Regions from separate parts of the Enterococcus sp. LJL98 genome, predicted to be linked through region 4. Evidence: predicted binding sites of a transcription regulator. Region 4 holds the regulator's gene; each other region holds the start of a gene.
The links. The regulator NrdR, encoded in region 4, represses ribonucleotide reductase genes. The targets are predictions, from matches to a motif close to ACACNATATATNGTGT.

Region 1 (5,221 bases), 610 kb from region 4:
TTTTTCCACACTGTAAGGACTAAATAAGTACATGTCTTCATTTTTACGCGTTAACTCGTAAAACTTGTCTGGAACGATGACACCAAGTGAAAGTGTTTTAACGCGCAGTTTTTCATCGGCGTTCTCTTTTTTCGCTGAAAGGAAGTCAATGATATCTGGATGGAAAACATTTAAGTAAACCACCCCTGCTCCTTGACGTTGCCCTAATTGATTGGAGTAACTAAAACTATCTTCAAAAAGTTTCATGACCGGCATCACCCCGCTAGCCGCTCCTTCATAGCCTTTAATTGGTGCACCTGCTTCACGCAAGTTTGAAAGGGTGATCCCAACACCACCGCCAATGCGCGAAAGTTGCAAGGCGGAATTAATCCCACGACCAATCGAATTCATATCATCGGTCAATTGAATTAAGAAACAAGAAACAAGTTCCCCACGACGTTTACGACCGGCGTTTAAGAAAGAAGGAGTCGCTGGTTGATAACGTTGATGAATCATTTCATCGGCTAAGGTTAAAGCTAATTCTTCATCGCCATCAGCAAAGTAAAGCGCGTTGAAAGCGACGCGATCTTCATAGGTTTCTAGGTAGGCTTCGCCATCATTTGTTTTTAATGCGTATTGACCATAGAACTTGTAAGCGGCCATAAATGATTGAAAGCGGAAGTTTTGTTCAGCAAGAAACTGATACAAGGATTCAATAAAAGCCATTGAGTATTTTTCGATAAATTCTTTTTCTAGGTAATCTTCTTCAATTAAGTAGTTAATTTTTTCTGAAATAGAAGAAAATGCTTTTGTATGTGGTAAGACATTTTCTTTAAAGAAAGCTTTTAAAGCCTCTTTATCTTTATGTAAAGGAATTTGATCGTTCACCGGACGATTAATTTCATTGTTTAGTTTGAAGTAAGTAACATCTTTGAGTGATTTAAGACCCATTTTGTACACGACCTTTTCTAATTAATAAGAGAGCATGGAACATAAAAAGAAGGATTTGAAGTCTATTGAAGACTGACAAATCCGACAGATGTTTAATTGTTATTGGAATAAGGATATTGCATTTTAAGAAGCAAGTTGACGCAATAAGTCTGGACGGAAACCAACGATTGTTTTTGCCTCACTTGTAATGACAGGCACACTTTGGAAACCTTGTTCTTTTAGCCAATCGATTGCCGTTGGTTCGTTATCTAAGTTAATTTCTTCAAAAGAAATATCATTGTCTGTTAAGAAGCGTTTCGCCATGTTGCATTGCATACAGTTGTTTTTGGAAAATAGTTTGATATTCATTTTTGGTTCCTCCTTAAAATCGTTTCAAGTAAATCTTATAAACAATAGTATAACCCTATTTAGTGGAAAGTCAAACGGAAAAACACTATATCTTGTGTTTGTGAAAGAAGAAAGCCCTAACTGTTGTGGTTTTTTAAAAGTTTTTTCCGGCAATAAGCTAAGAGAGAGGTGCTTTTGTAGGGGATTAAAAACTAGAAAAATAGACGAAAAAAATCTTTTTGTGAAAAAATAAATATAAAGAAAATCTGAATCCTTGGCCTCAAAGGACTTAAAGAAAGAAATACGGGGTGTGCGAAAACCACAAAAAAAATGAAGCCGCGAGATTTGTTTTCAAAATGCTTGCGCACCAACAATTCTCCGGCTCCGTGGGTTTGGCACCCATGGGATGTGTAGGAATCGAACCTACGACCCATTGATTAAAAGTCAATTGCTCTACCGACTGAGCTAACATCCCGTGAAACTACTTTGCTATAATAGCATCTCGTTTTTTGAAATGCAAGTTCTTTTCACCTTTTTTTTCAAAAAGGAAAAGTTAAAAGGGGAATCGTTACTTGAAAGGTAGTAATCGATGCTGCTTGTGTTCTTTTCAAAGGTGAATCTTTGTGGTACACTTAACCTAGTTTTGAAAACTAGGTTAAGTATTTGTTGAAAGTAGCAAAAGAAGAATAAAAGAAGAACAAAAGAAGAAGGGATGAACTTGGAAGAAATTGAAAAACAACTGATTGTATGGGGGGAAACGTTACTAACCTTGCACTTGCCACGTTGGGAAGAGTTACCAGAGTTGGATTTATATATGGATCAAGTGATTACGTTAGTCGATCACTATTTGTCCCCGGTCATCCAACCCGAAAAGCATTCTTTGTTAACCCCGTCAATGGTGAACAACTATGTCAAAAACGGAATGATTCCAGCACCTAAGAAAAAAAGATATACACGAAAACACGTGGCTTTTTTAATCGCGATTACCTTATTGAAACAGGTACTAACAATCTATGAAGTAAAACAAGGAATTTTGTTTCAAGGAAAAGCCATTGGGATTCGTGAAGCCTACAATTTATATTGTGAAATGCAAGAAGAAGCCATTTATCGTGTTTGCCGACAAGCTTTAAAGCAAGAAGTTCAGCCGAGCAAGGTGATGACTGAGATACCGTATTTTGCCGTAGATAGTGCGACGAAAGCATTTGCCAACAAGCTGTTAGCTGAAAAAATGATCGCCTTACAAACGGTCTATCTGGAAAAAGGAGTAACGAAATGAATAAAGAAAAAATAGCCTTACTAGTTGATTCAGGAACCGATGTCCCCAAAGAACGAATGGATCGTTTTGGGATTTATATGGTTCCCTTACAAATTATTTATAAGAAACAAACTTACACGGATAAAGTTGATATTACACCCGAGGAAGTCTATGCGCGTTTTGCAGAGGAAATTCCTAGTACGTCTTTGCCAGATGGTCAAACGATTCAAAAAATGATTCAACAAATCAAGGCAGACGGTTATGAAAAGTTATTGATTGTTACGATCTCAAGTGGTTTAAGCGGCACCTATAATGTGATGCGTTTACTAGGAGAAGAGGAACAAGACTTAGAAGTTTTTGTTTTGGATACAAAAAGTATTGGAATTGGTGCGGGTCTTCAAGCTATTCGCGCAGCGGAATTGATTGCTGCAGGGACTCCTTGGAGTGTCTTATTGCAACAATTACAAGATGAAATCAAGCAAAACAAAGTCTTGTTTAACGTGGGTACCTTGGAGTATTTGCAAAAAGGCGGCCGCATCGGACTCGTATCTTCAATTATTGGGACGGCATTAAAATTAAATCCAACAATTTCTTGTAATGAAGAAGGGGTTTATTATACAGTGGCAAAATCAAGAGGGCGTAAACGTAGTATTGATAAATTAGTTGAAATTGCGGAAGCCTTCGTTCAAGGGCACGCGGAATTTCGACTAGCGGTTGCCCAAGGAGACGCGATGGAAGAAGGGTTACAACTAAAGGAAAAATTGGAACAAAGATTTCCGCAAGCAAAGGAAATTTTATTTGGAACAATTTCTCCCGCCCTCGTGGTACATACTGGGCCTGGCCTATTGGGTATGGGGATTCAAGTGATTCGTTAAATAAAAAATAAGGACGCCTCTTTTTTTGAGCCACTCCGACAAGCAGCATTGGTCGGGTTCAAGCAAAGGGCCGTCTTTTTTTACTTATTTTTTATTAAAGAAGAAAAGGGAATTTTCCGTTTTAATGAAAGATTTCTCAAAATCATGTATAATAATGAGGATTGATGAATGTGTGTCAAATAAAAATGAAGAAACAAAGAATGAGGGGTTTTTATGAAGAAAATACTAGTTGTTGACGATGAAAAACCAATTTCTGATATTGTCAAATTTAATTTAGTCAAAGAAGGCTATGAGGTCTTCACTGCCTATGACGGCGAAGAAGCGTTAGAACAAGTCAAGGCCGTCGAGCCAGATTTAATTTTACTCGATTTAATGTTACCAAAATTGGATGGTTTAGAAGTCGCAAGGGAAGTACGTAAAACGTATGATATGCCGATTATTATGGTAACAGCGAAAGATTCGGAAATCGATAAGGTGTTAGGTTTGGAATTAGGAGCCGATGATTATGTGACAAAGCCTTTTTCAAATCGAGAACTGATTGCGCGAGTAAAGGCAAATTTACGTCGAGGTTCGAGCACCAATAAAGAAAATGATGTCCCTGTGACAACCGATTTGGAAATTGGTGATTTAATCATACATCCAGATGCCTATATGGTGACCAAGCATGGCAGTACGATTGAATTAACCCATCGGGAATTTGAGTTACTCCACTATTTAGCCAAACACATCGGTCAAGTAATGACCCGCGAGCACTTGTTGCAGACCGTTTGGGGTTATGACTACTTTGGAGATGTTCGAACGGTGGATGTTACTGTTCGTCGTTTACGTGAGAAAATTGAAGATAGTCCGAGCCATCCGAATTACCTTGTGACACGCCGAGGTGTCGGTTACTATTTAAGAAATCCAGAACAGGAGTAAAAAATAATGAAAAAGAAAGTTCGCTTTTTTCAGTCAGTGAACTTTAAAATCGCCCTGACGTTTATCTTGATTTTATTTATTTCAATCGAGATTATCGGGGCGTATTTTATTCGTGGACTCGAACGTTCAATGATTGAAAACTTTAAAGCAACGATGAATACCCAAGCCGAAACTTTAGCAGGGACTGTCAGCACGTACTTGAGTCGTCAAGATGGCGTCCCTGAAGAAATTAACAATGAGATCCAGCGCATATTGGACAGTAGCGACTCGCCAGATGTGTTGGAAATGCGTGTCGTCGATGAAAAGGGGATTATCCGCGCAACAACCGATGTCAATGATCGAAGTTCGATTGGAAAAAAAAGCGTCGATTCTTACATCGACCAATATGATAATAAAAGTTTGGCAGCCGTTGATGAAGCCACTGGTGGTCGAGTATTGATTAATATTCGTGTCATTCAGTCTGTTGGTGATGTGGTGGTCGGTGCCTTGTATATTCGTGGGGATTTAGAAAAACAATATCAAGATATTTCCAATATTGCCGTGATTTTTTTAACGGCGACGTTAATGGCCATTGGGATTGCAATCATCGTTTCAGTTTTAATCGCGCGCTCGATTACACAGCCGATTGGAGAAATGCGGGAACAAGCAGTGCGAATTGCCAAAGGAGACTATAGCCATAAGGTAGAAATCAAGGCGCAAGATGAACTAGGCCAATTAGCTGAGAGCTTTAATCAATTGGCTGAGCGAATTGAAGAAACGCAAGAAGCGATGGAATCAGAACGAAACCGACTAGACAGTGTCCTCACGCATATGACCGATGGTGTAGTGGCAACGGACCGACGAGGCAAGGTGATTACAATTAATGAGATGGCTCTGTCCTTACTAAATGTCAAACAAGAAGAAGCAATCGGGCAGT
Region 2 (5,221 bases), on a different contig from region 4:
AATCCAAAGCACCCGTGGGTTCATCTCCAAGTAAAAGTTTGGGTTGGTGAATCAAGGCTCGAGCAGCTGCCGCTCGTTGTTTTTGTCCACCAGAAACTTCGGTTGGGTATTTTGATAAGACTTCTTGGATTGCTAGAATACTGGCCATTTTCTCAACTTTTTTAGCAATTTCTTTCGGTGGAACACCTTGTAAAGACAGGGGCAAAGCAATGTTTTGAAACAAGGTTAAATTTTCTAACAAATTAAAATCTTGAAAGATAAAGCCGATGTTTTGACTCCGAAAGTCAGCCAGTTGATTTTCTTTCATTTGTGTGAATTCTTGTCCGCCAATTTGCACGTCACCACTAGTGGGTTGATCCAATGCGGATAACATATTAAGCAAGGTCGTCTTACCTGAGCCTGACGGACCCATAATGCCAACGAATTCTCCTTCTTCAACAGAAAAAGTAATTTCTTTCAAAGCTTCGTATGATTCTCCACCTCTTTTTCCATAAACTTTTTTGACTTGATTGACTGATACAACATTTTGATTCATTCTTTTTCCTCCATTATTTTATCTTTATCAAATCTAACACAGCTTTTTCTGAAAAAAATCAGCCTTAAGTCTATATCTTTCATTTTTTTGCAAAAAAAAAGCATCGTTTCACTATTCATGAATCCGATGCTTTCTTTATTAATAAATCAACTCAAGTAAATCTTCTGCTGTGATATTACCGAAATATTTGCCAATATCAATTGTAGCAATCACTTGTTTTAATGCCTCTTTCTCATATTGCGTCCCAATCAATTGGTCTTCCACGTCTTTAATCTCTCCTAAGCCAAAGAAATCACCATGGATTTTCAACTCTGTAATTTTCCCTTTATTGACGTTCATTTTCATTTCAACGGAACCAATTGGGAAACGTTTACGACGTTCTAATTCAAATTTTGGTGATTTTCCGTAATTCCAATTCCAATTATCATAATATTTCTTAGATAAAGCATCAACTTTTTGCCAATCTTCAGTCGTCAATTCATAGGTTTTAATTTCATCAATTGAATCGACGCCAAAAATCTTCAATAAAATTGCTTGGCGGAAATCTTTGGTATCCATGGTTTCATGATTCGCATCTAGAAACGGTTTAATATTCGTTACACGAGAACGAATCGATTTAATTCCCTTAGAAGCAATCTTATCCGCACGGACTTTTAAAGCATTGACGACTTCATCAATCTCACTGTCAAACATAATGGTTCCATGAGCAAACATCCGGCCATTCGTCGCGTACATCGCATTCCCTGAGAATTTCTTGTCGCCAATGACTAAATCATTCCGCCCTTTCAATTCCGCTCCTTCCACACCGAGTTCGTGCAAGGCTTGAATAATCGGTTGGGTTACTTTGGCAAAATCTCGGAAGGAATTGCCATCATCTGGCATAATGAAACTAAAATTCAAATTGCCAAAGTCATGATACACCGCACCACCACCGCTTAAACGACGGACAACATGAATGCCTTTTTCATCGACATATGCCTGATTGATTTCTTCAATCGTATTTTGGTTCCGTCCAATAATAATTGAAGGCTCATTAATATAAAAAAGTAAAATCGGCTCCTCAATGACCATCTCTTGTAATAAGAAAGTTTCTAACGCTAAGTTGATTCTTGGATCGGTTAATTCATTTGGGACAAATAACATGGGTCGCTTCCTCCTAAATTGTAAAAACTTTATTAACTGCCGCTAGTGAAACACGGATATCTTTTCCAGCTGCCTGTTGCGCTTCTGCTTTTAATTGATTTAAATCGCCAAATTGGGGCAAATGTGTCAGAACTAAGTGTTTAACACCCGCAGCTGCCGCAATTTCCCCAGCTTCTTTGGAAGTGAAATGAGCAAAATGATTTTCATTCCCAGCAAACAAATAAGTGTCGGCTAAAAATAAATCTGCCTGATCAGTAAATTCGATAAAATCAGCCAGATAACCTGAATCTCCTGTAAAAACCAAAACCTTCCCTGTCGACTTTTCCACAATCCGCATCGCATAACAAACAACTGGATGAATTGTTTCCATAAAAGTAATAGAAAAAGGGCCGATTTCAAGGCTTTCTTCAGCTAAATAGTTCCACCCCTGTGAAACATTTTTAAGGGTCAACGATTCAAAATGGGTCAAATCACGTGGATGACCATAAATGGGTAAGATTGGACGCGCAGACGTTTTGGGATACAGTTGCCAGTAATATTGCAACACACCTAAATCTGCAATATGGTCATGGTGATAATGGCTTAAAATGACAGCATCTAGCGCTAAGGGATCCAGAATTTTTTCCAACTGCAACAAGCTTCCACTCCCAGCATCTAGCAATAGATGAAAGCCTTCTGATTCTAATAGAAAACTTGTTGTTCCTTGTCCTTGGTAGGGGTAGGCTCCTAGACAGCCTAACGTTGTTATTTTCATCGACAAACACCTCCAACAATAGCTTAGCATAATTTGAAAAAAATGGATAAAAAGAAGACCTTTTTCAAAAAAAATACAAGAAAAAGGTTAAGGCCGCTAGTTGATAGCAAGAAAAGAGAGTACAAAAGTTGTCTTGTGCTGAAAAATGTCACGAGATTCGAACCGTTGACTTTTCAATTACTCGAGTCTCGTAACGTTTCTGAAAGCGTAGACTTTTGTTCTCGTTTGTCGCTCAAATATTCGTAAAAGAGGAAAGGGACTGCGACATCTGTCACAACCCCTTTTCTTCATGGATTATTAATAGCTTAATAGTTCTTTAACTGCTGCATCATCTAAACGACGAACCACTTCGGTTACGAGTTTCACCGTATTTAAATAGTCATCTTCGTGCATAATTGAAGTATGTGAGTGTAAGTAACGAACAGGAACGGTAATCGCAATCGTTGGCACACCATTACGATTTAAATGCATTTGTCCTCCGTCTGTTCCACCACCTGGAATCACCGTGTATTGGAATGGAATCTCTAATTCTTCGGCAACCTTAATGACAAAATTCAATAATTTTTTATGCGGAATCATGGAAGCATCAAAGATTAGTACTTGTGGGCCTTTACCTAAAACAGAATCTGATTCTTTCGGAGTCATTCCTGGTGTATCGCCTGCTGTACCAGTATCTAATGAAATGGCAATATCTGGGTCGACTAAATAAGAACTTGTGCGCGCGCCACGCAGACCTACTTCTTCCATCACACTGCTACCGGCAAAAAGACAGTTGTCATGCCCTTCTTTGGCTAAATTTTCAAGTACACGTAAAGAAACGGCTGTACCTGCTCGGTTATCCCATGCTTTGGCTAGTAAAAACTTACTGCCATTTAAGCGTTTGTATTCAATATGAGGGGTAATCATGTCGCCGGGACGAATTCCCCACGCTTTCGCTTCTTCTTCACTTGATGCCCCAATGTCAATGAACATTTCTTTCACATCGTAAGGTTTAGTCCGTGCATCTGGTGTTAAAACGTGTGGTGGTTTTGAACCAATGACACCATGAATGGTTTGCCCTTCTTGTGTTTTGATTTCAACTTGTTGAGCCAACATCACTTGTCCCCACCAACCGCCAAGTGTTTGGAATTCAATAAAACCTTTTTCTGTAATTTTTGTGACCATGAAACCAACTTCGTCCATATGACCACTAATAAATATTTTCGGTCCGCCACCATGACTTCCTGCGTGTTTCGCGATGACACTACCTAAGCCATCAAAGAAAATATCTTCTGCATAATCTTTTGCATAGGCTTTAAAGACTTCTCGAACCTCTTCTTCATTTCCTGGAACGCCACGAGCAGAAGTTAAATCAATCAGTAGCTGCTCTTCTTTTTTCTCTAACATTTCTTGCCACTCCTTTATAATTGAATACGTTTTTATTATAACAGTTCTTTTTTTCAATGCTAGTCTTTCTGCTTTTTTCTAAGATTGAAATATACAATACAATCTTTTTTTATTCACTTTGTGTAAGTTTTATCAACGTATAAATCTTATACCTCGCCCTTTCTTACTAGGTGACAAAAATGAATAAACACTATATATAGTGTTATTATCAAATGTCAATAGGTTTTAGCACAATATATAGATTGATTCTCGCATCGTTTTATCTTATGATAGAGAAGACCAATTAAAGGAGTGAGTACAATTGATGAACTTAAAGAGAAAAGATACACAACTAAACACTGTACAAAAGGGATTGGCTCGTATGAAAATTATCAAACGCGACGGCCGCTTAGTTGATTTTGATGACCAAAAAATTTATGATGCCCTCGTAAATGCCAAACGCCAAATTTCAGGTGAACTTTCTCCTCTTGATCATGAATTAATTTTAAAAATTGTCGAAAAAGTCGATGTCGAAATCGCACAACGCTTTGTCGATAATATCAAAATTTATGAAATTCAAAATATCGTGGAGCATACTTTGCTTGAAAATAGCGAATATGCCTTGGCTGAACATTACATTCATTATCGGACGCGCCGTGACTTCGAACGAAGCAAAGCGACGGACATTAACTTTACAATTGAAAAATTAATGAACAAGGACCAAACCGTAGTCAACGAAAATGCCAATAAAGATAGCGATGTCTTTAATACGCAACGCGACCTAACAGCTGGGATTGTCGGCAAATCGATTGGGTTAAAAATGTTGCCTCCCCATGTGGCTAATGCCCATCAAAAGGGGGATATTCATTATCATGACTTGGATTACCATCCATACTCGCCAATGACAAACTGTTGTTTAATTGATTTTAAAGGCATGTTAAACAACGGGTTTAAAATTGGTAACGCAGAAGTCGAATCGCCAAAATCAATCCAGACAGCGACTGCACAAATTTCACAAATTATTGCAAACGTGGCTTCTAGCCAATATGGTGGTTGTTCCGCCGATCGAATCGATGAACTCCTTGCCCCTTTTGCAAAGTTGAATTACGAAAAACACCTCACCGATGCCAAACAATGGATTGAGGGGGAAGCACGCCAAGAAGAATATGCACGCTTACAAACACGTAAAAATATTTATGACGCGATGCAAAGCTTAGAATACGAAATCAATACCCTGTTTACATCAAACGGTCAAACACCTTTCACTTCTTTAGGTTTTGGCTTAGGAACCAATTGGTTTGAACGAGAAATTCAACGAGCAATCTTACAAAATCGAATAAAAGGACTTGGAAAAGAAGGACGGACAGCAATTTTTCCAAAACTTATTTTTTCAATGAAACGTGGCATTAATGCCAACCCAGAAG
Region 3 (5,221 bases), on a different contig from region 4:
CGCTACTACTTTTTGACCGTAAGCCGTGGCATTTGTCATTTCGTTCGCATTATCGATGAAGAAAATTCCTGGTTCTGCTGAATAAGTTGCACAAAACGTAATCAGGTCCCATAATTCACGTGCGCGAATTTCTTGGTATACCTTCACGCGACGTCCTGTTTTTTCCCATTCGCGAACATCGCCAACCTCGGCCCAATTTGCATCATAATCGGCCATTTCTTCGGCTTGATACTGGTCGACCGCCGGAAAGCGAAGGGCATACGTGGTGTCGGCTTCAACTGCGGCCATAAATTCTTTCGTTAAACAGACGGAAATATTGGCTCCCGATAAAAAATCAGGTTGGTTGACATGATAGGTTCCCCCATCTGCTAACTTTTGCTTACTAGTGCGCACAAAGGGATGATCGTTCAAACCCAGCGCTTCTTGTGCGGCCACTATTTTTTCTAGCGCCGCTTGTTCATCAAAATCCAGTGGTTTAAATTGCAGTTTCTCCTTCGCTAAACGACGGATCGTATCATTTTCAGTTGTTTGAATCAAGTGTTGCAAAATTGCCGGTTGTTGCATTTTTGCCAAAATAAATTCAAAAATATCTGGATGCCAATCAGCCATCATAATCATCTGAGCCCCACGACGACTGCCCCCTTGCTCGACTAAATGCGTTAAGTTAGCCAGATCATTGAGCCAAGAGACCGCACCTGAAGACTTTCCGCTAACCCCGTGTACAATAGCGGCCCGTGGGCGTAAAGTCGAACCATTCGTCCCAACGCCGCCACCCCGGCTCATGATTTCCATGACTTCTTGCCGGTGACGCGCCAAACCGCCCCGTGAATCGTGGATAAAAGGCATCACATAACAGTTAAAATAAGTCACTTGCGAGTCTGTTCCAGCGCCGTAGAGTACTCGACCAGCTGGAATCAATTGTTGTTGAAGCAACTGCTCATAAAATGCATCAAAAGCTTTCGCATAGTTCGCAGGAGATGTTTCTTCTTTGGCAATCCCATGTGCGACGCGCTTGGCAATCTGCTCATAATACAATTCGAGGGGCTTTTCTACTTCCGAGAGCAATCGGCTGACTTGCCCGCTTGCTTCTTCATCGGTTTGTGCTAAGGCGCTTCGAAAGGCTTCTTCCACTTCAATCGTCAACCCCTCTTCCGAAATCGCAACGACTTTCCCTAGCCCTCTGGAAGGGTATTGTGGGTCCGGCCGTGTCGTTAGGACTACCAAGTCCCCTAACACAATTGTTTCTCCGGTTGGATCTTTTGCAGCGTAACGATCAAGCATAATTAAACGAGAAATACCTGAAAATGTTTGAGTCATTGACGCTTCTATTGGATAAATTCCTGAGAATTTTGAAAGGATGGGATTTAAACGTGCCATTTGTTCTTTAATCATTGCAAACACTCCTAATTCTTCATAAACACTATATATTGTGTTCTTCAAACGATTATAATACTATATATTGTATTTTACAAGGGAGTTTTTCTTTGTCACTCATCGCAATTGAGAATGATTCTCAATGATAGCAAGGCTTTTCTCGTGATTCCAAGCTATAATATTTATTTGGAGGTGAGGGAAATGATTCAAAACAAACAACGTCAAAGAAAAATTATTTTAGCTTTATTTTTAAGTGGCTTTTCTGGCTTTATTGATATTTTAGGTTTATTCGGTATCGGAGGTATGTTTCTCTCCTTTATGAGTGGCAATTCCACGCGTCTTGCTTTTTATTTAGCAGAAGCTGATTTTATTCAAGCTTTGCCTTATCTTTTTTTAATTTTGAGTTTTGTTTTTGGCGCTTTTTTAGGCGACCTCATCAAAAGTCGCTTTCCGAGAGAAAATTTATTGGCGATTTTATCCACAGAAACTTTCCTTGTTTTTTGTAGCTTTTTAATGATTCATTTTGATTTTCAAGACGAATGGTCCTATTTACCGCTCACTACTGCCATGGGCTTACAAAATGCAATCCAAATTCAAGTCGATGAGAAAATCATCGGTCGGACGTTTTTTTCAGGGGTCTTGCATTCCTTAGGTACGGATATTTCCCAAGCGTTACAAAAGAAAAAACCTTGGAAAGCGCCGATGCTAGACCTTCTTATTTGGACCGTTGCCGTGTCTGGAGCATTTTTAGCAGGGATTCTCCAACCCCTTGTTCCGAAAAAAAGCTTGTTTGCAGGAGTTCTTTTTATTTTACTTTTTTTAATTTTTATTATTATAATAGTTAGAAGCACTCAAAAAAATCAGGCGTTTACGAAACGCTACCGAAAAGAGGATGACAAATGAAACCCGTTTTTGATGAAATTTTAACTTACAACGAAGCCTTTGTAGAAAACAAAGAGTACCTTCCTTACCTAACCGATAGCAATCCAAATAAAAAACTGGCCATTCTAACTTGCATGGATAGCCGCCTTACAGAATTGCTTCCTGCGGCATTAGGAATTAAAAACGGAGATGTCAAAACGATTAAGAATGCAGGGGGGATGGTCACAAGTCCCGTTGGATCGACCATTCGTAGTTTAGTTGTTTCGATTTATGCCTTTGATATTAAACAAGTCATGGTCATCGGTCACGATGATTGTGGGATGAGTAATGTAGATAATTCGCCACTCATTGAAAAAATGAAAGAACGCGGAATCACAACGGAAGCCTTTGAGACGTTTAATACCGATGACTTTGATACTGCACGTTGGTTAGAGGGGTTTGAACATGTAGAAGATTCTGTTGCCAAAACTGTCAATGCCATTCAGCAGCATCCCTTAATTGCCAAAGATGTTGAAGTGCGTGGTTTTGTCATTAATCCCAAAACAGGGAAACTACGGGCAGTAGCCGAAACAAACGAAACCTTTGCTTAATAATTCGCACCTAACGAAAAAGAAGAAAAGAGCCGACATCCACTATCGGCTCTTTTCTTCTTTGTTTACTTTTTCAGTGTCACTAGACGGCGATCTTCTAATTTAAGAATAACATCTGCTTGTTTGGCGAGTGCCTTACTATGAGTCACTACAATAACGCACTTCTTTTGTAGATGTGCAGTTTCTTGTAAAATTTTGGTGATTTCATCTGCCGTTTCTTCATCGAGATTTCCCGTAGGTTCATCCGCTAAAATAATCGGAACCTCTGAAGTTAACCCTCGAGCGATGGCTACCCGTTGTTGCTGCCCACCGGATAATTGTAAAACATTCCGGTGAATTTCTTTTTCATTCAAGCCCAATTCTAACAAAATTTGTGGGGCTGCTTTTTTATTAATTAATCGAATGTTTTCTAGTGGCGTCAAGTAATCAAGTAAATTGTAATTTTGAAAGACAATTGAAACTTGCTCTTTTCGATGGTAGTGATAGCCCTTTTCTTTAATGTCTTGACCTGCAATTGTGATCTGACCTGCACTTGGTTCATCTAAACCTGCCAATAGTGAGAGCAGTGTTGACTTTCCCGAACCAGAAGGCCCCAAGATTGCATAAAAACAGCCCGCTTCAAAGGTCATATTTACTTGATCCAAAACATATTTCTCTTCACGATTTTTATAGGCATAAGAAACATTGTTCAACGATAGTTGTGTCATCATTTTTCTCCTTTAGCTCATTTTTGATAGTATTTCTTTTGGTTTCAAACGAATAATAAATGTTGAAGCAATCAACACAGAGACGACAATAATTAGCATCCCAATGAACCAAACATTAAGCATCTCGCTTAAGCGAATGGAAACATCTAGATGATCCATCGTCTTTGTTAATAGATTGGAGCCTGCATCAGAACCAAGCGGCATCCCACCAAAACCTTGCCGAATCATCGCTTCGCCTTGTTCTTTGGCTTGTTCCACTAATTGATTTCCAATATTTTGTGCAATGAGCTGACCAGAAAAATAGGATAAAATAAAACTTGGAACGGCAATCAAAAAGAGCTCTAAAATATATTGGCTAATAATATTTACTTTTGAAATCCCTATCGACAGCAATACGCCAGATTCATGAATTCGCCCATTGATCCAAAAAATTAAAATTAAAGATAGAATTGCCGCACTAATCACAATCGTTCCAATCAACATCTTATTGATTAACTGATCCATGCTATTCAAAGAAGCGTCCATTCCTGGATAGGTATAACTTGAATCCATTAGTTCATACTTTTCCCAATCGATGGGTAGACTCTTCACTTCTTTAAGTACTTTGTCTAATTCATTAGGATTTTTAACATAAAATTTCAACTCTTGATAAGGCAAGGTATCATCTGTAAATTGATTGATCTGTTTCACTGTTTCTAAATCTGTAAAAAAAATATTTTCATATAAATCACTGCTATAAATCGGATTTCCTTCGTTTTTCCCACTAAATAAACCGATGATTTCTGTTCCAATTACTTGATCTTTTTTTGCATCGAAATTAGGATTAATCGATTGATAGGGACTGGCATTTAGATTCAGCATATCCCCCAGTTCGAGCTGATTTGCCCGAGCAAAGTCTTCATGAATTAATACCTTATTTTTGTCTTGAGGGGTCAAGTGACGTCCTTTTGTTAAAGTTAACTGCTTACTTTCAAATTTATTATCTAATTTTGAATTGAAACTTCCTTCAATATCAATAATCTTCTTATACTTTTCAATTTGTTCGGGACTTATTTGAATTGATTCCGATTCTAAGGGTATTTGTTCAAAATCCGTTAACTGTGCTTCACCGAGTGCCTTGGCGTCGTAACCGGTAATGGCTGGATTCTTTTTGATTTCTTCAACCAAAGAACCTGGCACATTCCCAAATCCTCGTGTGCCGCTTAAGCCTGAACTAGGGTCTTGCCTTAAACTAAAATTTGAATTCAGCGATTGGTTCGCTTGTTCTCTAGATACACTTGTTGCCTTTTTTATGGCGACACCACTAATCGTTGCTGTAGCAATCCCAAATAAAATAAAAAACATAATCACGGTTTTTCCTTTTTTCCTAAGAATATAAAACCATGCGCGTTGAAACATTGACATAGAAAAATCCTCCTCTTGTTTATTGACAAGAAGAGGATAACAAGCCTATATGAAACCTATATGAAATGATTAAATGTTATTTGGAAAATTACACTATTGTCTGTTGGTGAAAAGGAAAAAGGGCAACGATAGTGTTCTAAAATCGTTTTTACGATATACAAGCCCAGTCCTGTTCCTCCCGCATGTTTCTCTCTTGAAAAATCGGGGCGATAGTAGGGTTGAAACAATCGTTGCAGTGTTTCTTCAGAAAATGTCACGCCCGTG
Region 4 (5,221 bases):
TTTTGCCATTTTCTAAAATCGTCCGAATCAGGGCACCACCCATACCGGCAATTGTAATCGCATCAATTTGATCTTCCGGTCGAACAGCTGCGAGTCCATCTGCTAAACGAACAACAAGCTTGTCCTCCAATCGATTTTTCGCTACTTGTTTTTTAGCGGATTCATAGGGACCTCGCACCACTTCACCTGCTACGGCAAACGAAATTTTTTCTTTCAGCATTAAATAAGTCGGTAAATAGGCATGATCCGATCCAATGTCTGCTAAACGAGCACCTTGAGGGACGTACTTTCCAACTTCCATTAACCTTGATGATAACACTTGTTCATTCACGAAAGAACAACCTCCAAAATAAAATGATAAGAAAGGACGATGACAATTGTCACGGTCCCTTCGACTGACATAATGTGATTGAGTGGCATAGCCAAAATCTTCTATTTCTTAAAAAAGAACCCCTTGATTTTTTATCCATGCAACTTTTCAATGGTTTATTTGACTTGTTCCACTGCTATAATTGAATTTCCTGGAATTTGTGGCGGGATAGACATCGTCATGATTGCTAAACGGTCTAAGGTCACTTTCACCTGGTCGCCTTCTTTTACGTCAAAATCTAGGAGTTCAGGAGAGACGTTCAATGCCACTCCCTCTTGAAAGGAAGGAGTCACTTCATCTGGATCTTCCACTGACTGGACATCTTTTAATAAAATTTGTGTCGTTTCATTTTTGTCGTCCAAATTCGTAACCAATTCAACCGTCGCTGTAAAAATCGTCCTCACCTCTTCTTCTGTTGTCGAAATCGGTGTTGTCGACGCATCCGATTTCGTTTCCTTTGATGTTGAGCAAGCCCCTAAAAGGCTCACTGCAAAGACTAAGATACTTACTTGAAAGATTTTTTTCATTTGTCGCTCCTCCTCGTTTCATTTTTTTGAACTTCAAACTATCCTTGATTCCGTCGATTTTCGCCAATCATTTCAACTTCTTTTGTTAAATAGCGAATACGCTCCATAATTCTTTTCGCCTTTAACGGCTCTTCCTCGCCTCTTTGCGTAACAGACAAGTGCTGCTCTAGTTCGAGCATTGAAAAATTCGAAGTAAAGAACGTTGGCAATTGCTCTTGCATTCGATGCTGTAAAATGACCCCGAACACTTCATCTCGAATCCAACTACTCATCGCATCGGCTCCGATGTCATCTAACATTAGAATTGGCGCATTTTTGATGGCATTTAATTTTTCGCCTACCAAATCTTTCCCAATTGCTTGTTTCATTTCGACGGCAAAAGTTGGAAAATGCAAGAGTGTGGTCGAATAACCAGCTTCGGCTAAATCGCGTGCAATCGCTCCAAGTAGATAGGTTTTTCCGATACCAAAGCTTCCCACAAGATACAAGCCTTTGTGAAAACTCTTCGGGTCTCTGACAAATTCTTCGATAAAATCAAGACTTTCCATAAAAGCGGCCACCCGACCCGGAGTATGATCGTAATGACTGATTCGAGCCTCTTGGATATCTTTTGGCATGTTCACTGCTCGAATGCGATTTCGAACTTCTTCTTGATGGCGTCGAGCCAATAAATCTTGCGTAGGAACATACGTCACATCAATGGAATGATAATTCAAAACGAGTTGGGGTTCATAGCCGGGCGCAATCATGTTTTTGTCTTGCGCTTCAAATTTCCGCTTCTCTTGTACAAATTCATAGAGTTTTGCATAACTTTTTTCAATATCGGTTTCTGTTAAGTAATCACTGTTTTCAGCAATGAATTGTTTCACTTCAGGATTGGATAAGACTTCTGCCATCATCTCTTCAAAACGCATACGATAATTGCGTTGGTCCAGCATGCGATTTAATTCTTTCCCCACATTTTCCATTATTTTTCACCTTCTTTACGTTTTAGATAGGCCGCTAGTCGGCGATTCAATTCTGCTTGTTTTTCAGGATTTTCTTCTACGACTTTCGGTTTGGTCACCCAATCGGGTAAGGCTTCTTTTCGAATCGGTGCTTTGGAATAACTCGTTTTCCGATTGGTTTTCGCCTGTTCTCGAACGGCTTGTTTTTCTTTTGATTCCCTGACATATTCACGTACGTATTGAATGGCTGTTTCTGGACTTTGGAAGCCTTTTTCAGACCAATTTGTCGCAATTGAGTGGACAAAATTCGTTTGTAAGGTACTGTTTTTTTGAATCACTAACACGTAGTGAAGCAAGATATTAATTACCGCATTCGGTAAGGGGCTCCGTTCAACGAGTGATTTTAATAGCCATTTTTCACTGTCCGTCACGTAACTATTCTTCTCTGTTTTAATCGCTTCTAAGAAATCAAATGGCGCCGTCGTTTCGCTTGTCCGAATCAAAGCGACATCTTTTTCTGAATACCCCGTCTGACGTAACAGCGCGTAACGTTGTTCTTCTGCTTCGTGATTTTTTGCTTTCACACTTGAATCTTGGAATCTGGTTTGGTGTTTTCGTTCAACAAATTGTTTTAACTTTTTCGGGTCAATCAACCCCGTATCTAGCGCAACGACTTGCGCTAAAACATCATCAACCAATTCTAATTCAGTGTAACCATACAAATTGGCGTAGACACTTAATTGTGTCTTAAACGCCTCCGTAAAATTTTCTTTGACAATAAACTTTTTACTCGCTAAGGCCATTAAAAAGTGCCAGTCCAGACTTTCTGTAGCTACTTTTAAACGTGCTGCTTTAGGAGCTGCATATTCTTGCGCTGTCTTTTCTAATTGTTTTGAAGCAACTGAAAATAAGTTCAGGTCAAGATTGCCATAAACAGTCGTAAAATTCGCTGTAACTTCACGATAGGCTGAAACGTCTCTCGTTTTCGGACGAAAGCGCGCGGCTAGTTGTTTAAACTTCCGCTCCCCTACCGCTTGTGTCAATAAAAAACTATAGGTCACATCTTCCATGAATGCTTTAGGAGCAAGCGGTTCTTCTAATTGATAAAGATAGATCTTCCCGAATTCAGCCTCTTCTTTTTCATAAACGGTTAGCAAACCCATTCCTTCTAAACGTTTGCGTGCTTCCAAAAAAGCGGGGAGCCCGACATTTAAAGCATTCAAACAATCCAGATGAATAAATTCATTTTCTTGTCGGTCGCTTTCATCTCCAATAAAATGCAAGTAGAGCGCCAAAGCTTGAGCGCCAATAATCGGTTGGTATAAATAAAGGAGCCCGTCTTTTCCTTCTTGTGTAAGTGGCAGGGCTTTAAACACTTGATAAATAGTATTTGGCGTGATTTTTTCCCAAGTACTATCCATTAAAACCCCTCCTTCTTCTATTCTTTTTCTTTTGCTTTTTCCACGATATCCTGTAATTCTTTTAAGAAAACAGACATATCTTTAAATTGACGATAGACACTTGCAAAGCGAATATACGCGATTTCATCAAGATCCACTAAATACTCCATCACATACTCACCGATTAATTGTGTTGGGATTTCACTTTCCCCTGATTCACGAATTTTTCGTTCCACTTGATCCACAATTCGCTCCATCTGCTCCATCGTTACTGGACGTTTTTCCGCTGAACGTACAAGTCCACGTAAAACTTTTTCTCGGTTAAATTCTTCTCGGGTACCATTTTTCTTAATCACTAGTAAAGGCGTTTCTTCTATTCGTTCAAAAGTGGTAAATCGGAACCCACAATTTTCGCATTCTCGACGACGACGAATCGTCCGCCCATCATCTGCTTGACGACTATCAACAACTTTTGAACTGCTGTGGTGACATTTTGGACATTGCATTTTCCCACCTCATTTTTCTTTTTCATTTAAATGTTTCTATTTTAAGTATATTATAACATGATTTCTTTCGATAACTGCTATATAATCACAAAAAAACTCTAGATTTTCTAGAGTTTTACTGTTTTTTAAGTTCTATCTGGCATAAAGAGAATAACGAGACTTACGATTTCACTCCTGCAAGAGATATTTTTGTGCCTTTAGCCAGGAAGTAATTTGTGCTTTTAAAGAATCAATGCTTCCTTGATTATCAAAAAGGATATCTGCCTGCTGCTTTTTTTCTTCAATTGACATTTGGCTCTCAATTCTCTGCCAAGCTTCTTCTTTAGTCAATTGGTCGCGTGTCATCAAGCGTTCGATTTGAAGCGTTTGAGGCAGATAAACAACGGCCACTTGATCGACCATGGATTGATAGCCCCCTTCATAAAGTAAGGGGATATCCGCAATCACTAGGGGCGCGGTTTGTTTTGCGGCTTCGATTGCTTGGTAAATCGCCTGGCGTAAAAAAGGTTCCAGCAAATGATCGAGTCTTTTGCGTTGGCTTGGTTGCGAAAAAATCAAACGACCTAAGGCTTGGCGATCAAGCGCACCATCTGCTAGAAGAATTTGCGGGCCAAACTGTTGGACAATCGCCGCTAAAGCCGGTCGCCCAGGTTCTACAATAGCCCGTGCGATGAGATCCCCATCAACTACAGGAAAGCCGTAGGAAGAAAACACCCCGACTGCCGTGCTTTTTCCAGTTGCAATCCCACCAGTCACACCTAAAACAACTGCCATCACATTCCCTCTTTTCGCACTTGACACTTGGGACAAAAATGGGTACCTCTTTGCGCGACCTTGATTTTTTCAATCGGCGTGTGACAATTTGGACAAGGCGCACCTGTTTGTCCATAAACGTTTAATGCCACTTGAAAAGTCCCTGCTTCGCCCAGGGCATTGGCGTAAGAGCGAATCGTCGTTCCTCCCGCTTCAACCGCCTTTCCCAAGACAAAAACAATGCCTTCATACAGTAACGCCACTTCTTCTTTTATTAGCGTGTTTGCAGGGCGTTCAGGATGAATCTTGGCAAACCACAGCGCTTCATCTACGTAGATATTGCCTAAACCGACCACCACTTTTTGATTTAACAACAGCGGCTTGATGGCCATTGTTTTCTTTTGTAATGCGAATTGAAATGGCAGTAATTGAAAATCTTTGGTCAGTGGCTCAGGACCAAGCTGTTTGATCCCCTTATACTCAGAACTTTGGTTTTTGGGCACCAAGGCCATCCGACCAAATTTTCGTACGTCATGATATTGTAACTCACTTCCGTCGACCATCTGAAAAACAACATGGGTATGCTTTTCTCGATGCGTGGACTCATTTTTTGAGAAATACTCATACTTGCCTTCCATTCTCAAATGCGAAACCAAGTCAAAATCGGTTAATTTCAAAATTAGGAACTTCCCGCGGCGCGCAATGGCTAGGATTTCTT

Region 1: the regulator NrdR is predicted to act here: its motif matches at 1,361-1,376, upstream of nrdH (glutaredoxin-like protein NrdH).
Region 2: the regulator NrdR is predicted to act here: its motif matches at 4,006-4,021, upstream of nrdD (anaerobic ribonucleoside-triphosphate reductase).
Region 3: the regulator NrdR is predicted to act here: its motif matches at 1,418-1,433, upstream of ACYSNO_RS06310 (vitamin B12-dependent ribonucleotide reductase).

Annotation. Positions count from the first base shown of each region.
Region 1 is NZ_JBTXLU010000001.1:725,539-730,759, reverse strand. It holds gene nrdE (class 1b ribonucleoside-diphosphate reductase subunit alpha) at 1-930, opposite strand, end outside; gene nrdH (glutaredoxin-like protein NrdH) at 1,054-1,278, opposite strand; tRNA gene ACYSNO_RS03405 (tRNA-Lys) at 1,660-1,732, opposite strand; gene ACYSNO_RS03400 (DUF1836 domain-containing protein) at 1,976-2,533, shown strand; gene ACYSNO_RS03395 (DegV family protein) at 2,530-3,387, shown strand; gene yycF (response regulator YycF) at 3,601-4,305, shown strand; gene walK (cell wall metabolism sensor histidine kinase WalK) at 4,312-5,221, shown strand, end outside.
Region 2 is NZ_JBTXLU010000015.1:40,995-46,215, reverse strand. It holds gene ACYSNO_RS11525 (ABC transporter ATP-binding protein) at 1-535, opposite strand, end outside; gene ACYSNO_RS11520 (lipoate--protein ligase) at 674-1,678, opposite strand; gene ACYSNO_RS11515 (MBL fold metallo-hydrolase) at 1,692-2,432, opposite strand; gene ACYSNO_RS11510 (M42 family metallopeptidase) at 2,730-3,818, opposite strand; gene nrdD (anaerobic ribonucleoside-triphosphate reductase) at 4,123-5,221, shown strand, end outside.
Region 3 is NZ_JBTXLU010000006.1:42,764-47,984, reverse strand. It holds gene ACYSNO_RS06310 (vitamin B12-dependent ribonucleotide reductase) at 1-1,377, opposite strand, end outside; gene ACYSNO_RS06305 (YoaK family protein) at 1,576-2,277, shown strand; gene ACYSNO_RS06300 (beta-class carbonic anhydrase) at 2,274-2,846, shown strand; gene ACYSNO_RS06295 (ABC transporter ATP-binding protein) at 2,912-3,553, opposite strand; gene ACYSNO_RS06290 (ABC transporter permease) at 3,566-4,957, opposite strand; gene ACYSNO_RS06285 (ATP-binding protein) at 5,014-5,221, opposite strand, start outside.
Region 4 is NZ_JBTXLU010000001.1:118,070-123,290, reverse strand. It holds gene ACYSNO_RS00590 (tRNA (adenine(22)-N(1))-methyltransferase) at 1-331, opposite strand, end outside; gene ACYSNO_RS00585 (hypothetical protein) at 487-897, opposite strand; gene dnaI (primosomal protein DnaI) at 936-1,865, opposite strand; gene ACYSNO_RS00575 (replication initiation and membrane attachment family protein) at 1,865-3,265, opposite strand; gene nrdR (transcriptional regulator NrdR) at 3,283-3,750, opposite strand; gene coaE (dephospho-CoA kinase) at 3,919-4,524, opposite strand; gene mutM (DNA-formamidopyrimidine glycosylase) at 4,524-5,221, opposite strand, start outside.